Regions from separate parts of the Streptomyces sp. SDT5-1 genome, predicted to be linked through region 2. Evidence: riboswitches for the same ligand, from Rfam matches in the RefSeq annotation. Region 2 holds a riboswitch; the other holds the start of a gene.

Region 1 (4,269 bases), 510 kb from region 2:
TTCGTCCACAGGTTCTTGGGGCGGCGCGACTCGTTGCGCTCGATCACCGCGTTCGCCGCGCTGAGGATCGTCTGCGTGGAGCGGTAGTTCTGCTCCAGGAGGATCGTCTTCGCGTTCGGGTAGTCGTCCTCGAAGTCGAGGATGTTGCGGATCGTGGCGCCGCGGAACGCGTAGATCGACTGGTCCGCGTCACCGACGACGCACAGCTCGGCCGGGTCGGCGTCCTCTCCCTCGGTGGGGCCGACGAGCTCGCGCACCAGGGCGTACTGCGCGTGGTTCGTGTCCTGGTACTCGTCGACGAGGACGTGGCGGAAGCGGCGGCGGTAGTGCTCGGCGACGTCGGGGAACGCGCGCAGCAGGTTCACCGTCGTCATGATCAGGTCGTCGAAGTCCAGCGCGTTCGCCTCGCGCAGGCGGGCCTGGTACATCGCGTAGGCCTGGGCGAGGGTCTTCTCGAAGCCGTCGGCGGCCGTCGCGGCGAAGTCCTCCTCGTCGATCAGCTCGTTCTTGAGGTTGCTGATCTTGGCGCTGAAGGACTTCGGCGGGAACTTCTTCGGGTCGAGGTCCAGGTCGCGGCAGACGAGCGCCATGAGCCGCTTGCTGTCGGCGGCGTCGTAGATCGAGAAGGAGGACGTGAAGCCGAGCTTCTTCGACTCGCGGCGCAGGATGCGGACGCAGGCGCTGTGGAAGGTGGAGACCCACATCGCGTTCGCCCGCGGGCCCACCAGGTCCTCGACGCGCTCCTTCATCTCGCCCGCGGCCTTGTTCGTGAACGTGATCGCGAGGATCTGGCCGGGGTGCACGCCGCGCTCGGCGAGCAGGTACGCGATGCGGTGCGTGAGGACGCGGGTCTTGCCGGATCCGGCGCCCGCGACGATGAGCAGCGGGGTGCCGCCGTGCACCACGGCCGCCTGCTGGTTCTCGTTCAGCCCCTCCAGGAGGGTCGCCGAGTCGAGGACCGGGCGCGGGGCACCGTCCCGGTAGTACGCGTCCCGCTCGGAAGGCGCGCCGAACAGCCCGTCCGGCATCGGCTCCGGGGCCCCGTCGTCGTACTCGGGGTCCGGGGGCGGCGGCGGAGGCTCCTGCTCACCGCTCGGGGAGCCGGGCGCGCCCTTCTGGAGGCCGGTCAGGAAGCTGTCGTCAAAGAGGCTGCTCATCGCTCTACGAGTCTAGGCCGCCCCACTGACAACCCGCGGCTCCCTTCGGAACCTCACCGAAACCGAGCGGCGCAGATCACGAAAATGTATCGGGCATATCGAACATCAACCTTCACAGCAGCCACACGAGTTGGCTACGGTGCAGCCGGGCAGCCCGTCCCCCCGCCCGCGGACGTCGCGGCGAACGGGCAGCCCCCGCCGAGTCCCGTACGCCGAGAGGCAGGGAACCGGGGACCCAACCGACCTTGGGGTGAATCGGTCGCACCGCCCGGCAGCACGGGGTGGTCGACCGTAGGGCAACCTTCCACGCACCACGCCCGAACCCGACAGCTAACCCGGTAGGCGGACGACGGAAGGAGTCGCCTGCCGTGGCGTCGCACCGCAAGCCCCGCAGCCGGTCCCGGATGACCGGCGGCCTCAGAACGACCCCGGCGGTCGGCATCACGACCGCCGCGCTCACCTCCGTGGCGCTGCTCTCCCAGACGGCGCAGGCCGCGCCCGAGCAGCCGTCGTCGAAGCCGCGCCTCGAAGAGGTCAAGAAGCAGGTCGACACCCTGTACCGGCAGGCCGAGGTCGCCACGCAGAAGTACAACGGCGCCAAGGAGCGGACCGCCGCCAAGAAGCAGCAGGTCGACCGGCTCCTCGACGACGTCGCGCGGCGCACCGACCAGATGAACGAGGCCCGCCAGAAGCTCGGCAGGTACGCCGCCGAGCAGTACCGCTCGGGCGGGGTCAGCGACACGGCGACGATGTTCCTCGCGGACGACCCCGAGGACTACTTCTCGCAGCGCCAGCTGATGAACCGGCTGACCGACGAGCAGAAGAAGTCGATCGACGACTATCAGAAGCAGACGCGCGAGACGGCGAAGAAGCGCACCGAGGCGCAGTCGAGCCTCGAGGACCTCACCGATTCGCAGGCCGAGCTGCGGTCCACGAAGGAGACCGTGCAGACGAAGCTCTCCGACGCGCGGCAGCTGCTGTCCAAACTGACCGCGGAGGAGAAGGCGCGGCTCGCCGCGATCGAGAAGGCGAAGGAGGAGGCGGCCCGCAAGAAGGCCGCCGAGCTGGCCGCCGAGCAGAAGGCCGCGGAGGAGGCGAAGCGGAAGGCGGCCGAGGAGGCGCGCGAGCAGGAGCAGTCCTCGGGCTCCTCCTCCGGCTCGTCCTCGGGTTCCGGGTCCTCGTCCGACGGCTCGTACGCCACGAAGGCCGCGCAGGCGCTGGCGTTCGCCAAGGCGCAGGAGGGCAAGCCGTACGTGTGGGGTGCCACGGGCCCGGACTCGTACGACTGCTCGGGGCTCACGCAGGCCGCGTGGAAGTCGGCGGGGATCTCGCTGCCGCGGACGACCTGGGACCAGGTCGAGATCGGCACGACGGTACCGCTCTCCGACATCCAACCCGGTGACCTGGTGTTCTTCTACGACGACATCAGCCACGTGGGCCTCTACCTCGGCGACGGCATGATGATCCACGCGCCGAAGCCGGGCGCGGTCGTGCGCGAGGAGTCGATCTACTACGACGGCACGTCGTCGATCCACAGCGTGGTCCGGCCGGCCTGACGTCCGTACGCGAAAGGGCCCGGCGATTGCCGGGCCCTTCGTACGTGCGCGGTGGCTCAGGTCCAGAGCACCGCGATGAAGATGTTGGCGACGGTGAGCGCGCCGACCGTGATGAACAGGCCCTTCTCCGCCTTCTCCTCATCCCGCTTCACATAGACGATGCCGAGGATCACGATCAGGATCGCGAGCTTCACGCCGATCTTGATGTTGTTGACGGTGCTGCCGTCCGCCTGGTTGAGACCGACCAGGGCGACGCCGGTCACCAGCATGGTCAGGGCGCCGTGCAGCATCGCCTTGTTGAAGCGGGCCGCGCCCTCCTTCATCGCCGACATCTGCGTGAGGAAGCCGCCGAGCAGCGAGGCGATGCCGATGATGTGCAGGCCGACGAAGAGGTGGATGAGTACGTCCATGGCCCGGAGCCTAACGGGGCAGCCGCGGCCTCCGACGGGCACCCCTTTGGCACCGACTCGTCCCTCTTGTGGTCACTCTCCATCATCATCCGCAACAATCGGACCAGTTGCGAACAATCCGTCACCAACCCGTTACGCCGAGGTTTAGCGTCCTTCCTCAGGTGACCGGCTCCCCACCGCCGCCCGGGCCAGGGGCGGCAGTCGGACACCACCGCCGAGAAAGGTCCGGCGGCGACCCGCTCCCCCTGTGCGGGCCGCCGCCGGACGCGCGACAGGCGGCCGTACGACTCGGCCGGCCGCCCAAGGAGGACCTCGTGCCGGCAGCACACCGCAAGCCCCGTCCGCGCCCGCTCAGCGGCGGCACGGCCCGCACCGCGGCCACCCTCGCCCTCGCCTCCGCGGCCACCGCCACCGCGTTCGACGGCGGCGCGGCGCACGCGGAGCCACGGCTCAGCCCCGAGCAGGTGCGTGCGAAGGTCGACCGGCTCTACCAGGAGGCCGAGGTCGCCACCCAGAAGTACAACGGCGCGAAGGAGCAGGCGGACGGGGCGCGGAAGAAGGTGGACGCCCTCCAGGACGAGGCGTCGCGGCGCACGGAGGCGCTCAACGCGCAGCGCGCGAAGCTGGGCTCGGTGGCCGCGTCCGAGTACCGCACCGGCGGCCTCGACCCGTCCCTCCAGCTCCTCCTCTCCTCCTCCCCCGACACTTACCTCGACAGGGCGTCCGCCACCGAGCGGCTCGGCGCGCGGCAGGCCGCCGCCGTCGGCCGGGTCCGGGACGAACTGCGCGAGATCGACCAGCTGCGCGCCGACGCCGAGGACACGCTCGACGGGATGCGCGCGAAGAAGGCGGAGCTGGAGGACGCCAAGAAGAAGGTGAAGCGAAAACTCGAGGAGGCCCGCCGCCTCCTCGCCCGCCTCACCCCGTCGGAACGCGACACGGCACCGCAGAGCGAGCACGCCTCACGCTCGGCCGAACGCTCCGACCTCGCTCAAGCCCCCAACTCCCGCGCCCAGGCCGCGATCTCCTTCGCGTACGGCGCGCTCGGCAAGCCCTACGTCTGGGGCGCCACGGGGCCCTCCGCCTTCGACTGCTCGGGCCTCACGCAGGCCGCGTACAAGGCGGCCGGCGTCTCCATCCCCCGGA
Region 2 (4,269 bases):
AGGTTCAAATCCTGTCCCCGCTACTGAAGGCCGAGGCCGGAATCTCATCGAGATTCCGGCCTCGGTGCTTTTCCGGCGCTGTGGCGCCGATGTTGCGCCCGTCACGTTCCCCACCCGTACGGCCCACCCCTGCTCGCCGCGGCGTCCCCGTGCGGGAACTCTTGGTGAGACGCCGGAAGCGGGCAGGGACGCGGCAGGAGACGACTGGTGGGGCAGCGAGAAGGAGGCAGAGGGGGGAGACGGGGGCGGCGCGAGGCCGAGGCGGCCCCCACCCGGATCTTCGTCCGGCTGCTGCCCTTGCTGCTCGTGATCGGCGGCGCGGTCTACGAGTACTTCACGCCCGCCGGTTACTCCGGCGCCCCGCTGTTCAGCGCGGCCCCGCTGGTGGCCGCCCCGTTCTTCTCGCTCTGCACGACGATCCTGACCGGCGCGGTGTCGATCGGCGCGATCGTCGCGGTGCATCTGTACTTCTGGACCAACATGGGGGTCGCGTTCGTCACCGAGATCGTCACCGTGGCCACCGTCTGCCTGCTGGCCTGTCTGCTCAACCGGATCGTGCGGCGCAGCTACGAGCAGCTGGCCTCCGCCCGCGAGATCGCGCAGGCGGCCCAGCTCGCGGTGCTGCCCGAACCGCCCCGGCGGATCGGCGGGTTCGTGGTCGCGGCGCGCTACGAGGCGGCGCAGGCCGACGCGTTCATCGGCGGTGATCTGTACGCGGTCCAGGACACCCCGCACGGCATCCGGATCATCGTCGGCGACGTACGGGGCAAGGGCATGGGCGCGGTCGCCGCGGTCGCGGTGGTGATCGGAGCGTTCCGGGAGGCCGCCGAGCAGGAGGGCTCGCTGGAGGCGGTCGCACAGCGCCTCGAGCGGGCGCTGGCCAGGGAGGGCGGCCGGCGCAGGGGCATCGACGACTTCGAGGGCTTCACGACCGCGGTGCTGGCCGAGATCCCGCACGGCACCGAGCGGGTACGGGTCCTCAACCGCGGTCATCCGGCGCCGCTGCTGCTGCTCGGCGACGGCACCGTGCGCGAGCTGTACCCGTGTCAGGAGGCGCTGCCGCTCGGCATGAGCGAGCTCGGCAGCTGGCCCGACCGGGGGATCGAGGCGGAGTTCCCGTCCGCGGCGACGCTGCTGCTCTACACCGACGGGCTCTCGGAGGCGCGGGACCCGGGCGGCCGCTTCTACGATCCGGCGGACCGGCTGTCGGGGCGGCTCTTCCCGGGGCCCGACGAGCTGCTCGGGGCGCTCGTGACGGAGGTGCGGGCGCACACCGGGGGCGGTTCGACGGACGACATGGCGCTGCTCGCCGTTCGGCGTGCCTGACCGTCCATGATCGTTGTTACCAAAGGTAGCCGACCGTAGTCGAACGGCGCCGCTCCGCATAACAATTGACGCACTGTCAGAGGGTTGGGTGAGGCGGATGTGGGAACGACCCCCGTTCAACTCGCCCGGTTATGACCGTTCTTGATCCGATAAGTCCTGGCCAGAGTCGTGAACGATCAGTGGGAAGCGCTTGGAATTACTGTCTGCTGTCTATTAACGTTCGATAACGCAGCGCGGTCGTCCCAGCCGTCACAAGCGACGGCTCCGTGCGCACACGCTCAATCCCGAAAGGGAGCCGGGGAACCACCAACTTGGGGTGAATCGGGCGCTCTTCCTGTCCCAGGAGACGTTCGTAGGAGACCTTCCTGCTCCGAACCCGTCAGCTAACCCGGTAGGCGAGAAGGAAGGAAAGGAGAGCGCCCCCGTGGCGTCGAACCGGCCTGCCCCCGACTTCTTCTACGGCCCCGAAGACGACTTCACCGTCGAGCAGGAGCCCTGGGAGGAGTGGAACCCCACCGAGGAGTCCGTCGCTCCCGTCCGCGGCCGGCACCGGGTGGCCCGCCGCCGCGGCGGATTCGCCCGCAGCTCCACGGTCCTCGGCGTCGGTGTCGTCGCCGCAGTCGGCGCGGGCGGCATCGCCACCGCGCAGGGCGGCAAGCCGCCGGTCCACATCTCCATGCCCGACCTGTCGGCGGTCAAGGACTCGCTGCCCGCGGCGAAGTCGCTGCCGGGCGTGGGCTCGCTGATGTCCGACGGTTCGGACTCCGACTCCGGCTCCGGCGCCACGGCCTCCCCGCTGAGCGGCGCCGGTATCACTCAGGCCGACGCCGCCGAGGGGCAGACCGGCGCCGGAGAGGCGCTGCGCGCCCGCATCATGCAGCAGGCCGAGACGCAGCAGGACGCGGCCGACGCCACCGCGAAGCAGGAGGCCGAGGAGGCCGCGGCCCAGAAGGCCGCCGCCGAGGCCGCCGCCAAGCGGGAGGCCGCCGACGCCAAGGCCGCCGCCGAGAAGAAGAAGGCCGAGGAGGAGGCCCGCCGCAAGGCGGAGGAGGAGCGGCTGCGCAAGCTGGCCGCCAGCTTCAAGCTCCCGGTCGCCTCGTACACGCTCTCCGGCACCTTCGGCCAGCCCGGCTCCATGTGGTCCTCCGGGTACCACACGGGCCTCGACTTCGCGGCCTCCACGGGCACGCCGATCCGCGCCATCCACTCCGGTACGGTCACGGAGGCTGGCTGGGCGGGCGCGTACGGGTACCGCACGGTGCTCACCCTCGACGACGGCACCGAGCTGTGGTTCTGCCACCAGTCCTCGATCAACGTCAGCGCGGGCCAGAAGGTCTCCACCGGCGACGTCATCGGCCGCGTGGGCGCCACGGGCAATGTGACCGGGCCGCACCTCCACCTGGAGGTCCACCCCGACGGCCAGTCCACCGGCGTCGACCCGGCGGCCTGGCTGCGCGAAAAGGGCCTGACCCCCTGAACCGGTGAGCCCCGGCGGCCCTGGCGCTGACCCCCCGACGTCAGGGCTGCCGGTTTGCCCCTTCTTGGCGGGATTTCCGGCGTGATCGCGGAATACCGTATTCCGTACGGGTGTTGGAACAGGGCATGACTTCCTCTCGCTCTCTGCGCAAGCTCGGCACCTCCGACCTCGAGGTCTTCCCGCTCTCCCTCGGGGGCAACGTGTTCGGCTGGACCGCCGACGACGCCACGTCCTTCGAGGTGCTCGACGCGTACGTCGCCGCGGGCGGCAACTTCATCGACACCGCCGACGTGTACTCGGCGTGGGTGGACGGCAACAAGGGCGGCGAGTCGGAGACCGTCATCGGCAAGTGGCTCGCCTCGCGCGGCCGCCGCGACGACCTCGTCATCGCCACCAAGGGCGGCCAGCACCCCGAGTACCAGGGCCTGTCCGCGGCGAACATCAAGGCCGCCGTCGACGCCTCCCTCAAGCGCCTCGGCACCGACCACATCGACCTGTACTACACGCACTACGACCGCCCGGACGTGCCGGTCGAGGAGATCATCGGCGGGCTCGACGCGGTGGTGAAGGCCGGCAAGGTGCGGCACATCGCCGCGTCCAACATCTCCGCCGAGCGTCTCCAGGAGTCCCTCGACTTCTCCGAGCGCGAGGGCCTCGCCCGCTACGTCGCGCTCCAGCCGCACTACAACCTCGTCTCCCGCGACACGTACGAGGGCGCGCTCCAGGACGTCGCCGCCCGCGCGGGCCTCGGGGCCGTGCCGTACTACGCGCTCGCCGCCGGCTTCCTGACTGGCAAGTACCGGCCGGGCGTGACCGTCGACAGCGCGCGGGCCGCCGGTGCGGGCAAGCACCTGGAGACCGAGCGCGGGCGGAACGTCCTGGCGGCGCTCGACGACATCGCCCGCGCCCACGACGCCGAGATCGCCACGGTCGCCCTCGCCTGGCTGGCCGCGCAGCCCACGGTGGCCGCGCCGATCGCCTCCGCGCGGATCGTCGACCAGCTGCCCGCGCTGCTCGCGGTGGCGGACCTGGAGCTGACGCGGGCCGAGCTCGACCGCCTGACGGCCGCCTCCGCCTGAGCCCGCGGGACCGGCCGGTTCAGTACCGGTACGGGTTGTACGGCGTGTACGCGGGGCTGTGGGGCACCACGGGGCCCGCGTACATGGCGGGCAGCCACATCGGCGCCGCGATCTGCGAGCCGTACGCGAGCGCCGGCCGCGCGTAGTCCCGGCGCTCCCACAGCGCGTCGAGCAGCTCCCGCTCCCGTACGACGAAGTCCGCGCCCGCCCTGCCCCTGCGGCCGCGGTGGCGAAGGAGCGCGAGGGACGTCGCGTACGCCTCGTACTCGGCGACGGCGGTGGCGGCCGGCCTGCCGCCGTAGTGCGTGGCGAAGTCGCGGGCCAGGCGCCGCGCCTTCAGCGAGCCCAGTGCGAACGGCTCGGGCGGCGTCAGCCAGCCCGCGGCGA

The links. Region 2 has a riboswitch for cyclic di-AMP ahead of ACTWJ8_RS21045 (M23 family metallopeptidase). Riboswitches for the same ligand answer to the same signal wherever they lie in the genome.
Region 1: linked by a shared signal. The riboswitch ahead of ACTWJ8_RS23545 (NlpC/P60 family protein) and the one ahead of ACTWJ8_RS21045 (M23 family metallopeptidase) in region 2 are both predicted to bind cyclic di-AMP.

Annotation. Positions count from the first base shown of each region.
Region 1 is NZ_CM125963.1:5,073,244-5,077,512, reverse strand. It holds gene pcrA (DNA helicase PcrA) at 1-1,157, opposite strand, end outside; cyclic di-AMP (ydaO/yuaA leader) riboswitch at 1,344-1,517, shown strand; gene ACTWJ8_RS23545 (NlpC/P60 family protein) at 1,526-2,713, shown strand; gene ACTWJ8_RS23540 (hypothetical protein) at 2,770-3,123, opposite strand; gene ACTWJ8_RS23535 (C40 family peptidase) at 3,438-4,269, shown strand, end outside.
Region 2 is NZ_CM125963.1:4,559,538-4,563,806, forward strand. It holds tRNA gene ACTWJ8_RS21035 (tRNA-Met) at 1-23, shown strand, start outside; gene ACTWJ8_RS21040 (PP2C family protein-serine/threonine phosphatase) at 208-1,326, shown strand; cyclic di-AMP (ydaO/yuaA leader) riboswitch at 1,592-1,739, shown strand; gene ACTWJ8_RS21045 (M23 family metallopeptidase) at 1,751-2,803, shown strand; gene ACTWJ8_RS21050 (aldo/keto reductase) at 2,929-3,882, shown strand; gene ACTWJ8_RS21055 (PrsW family intramembrane metalloprotease) at 3,902-4,269, opposite strand, start outside.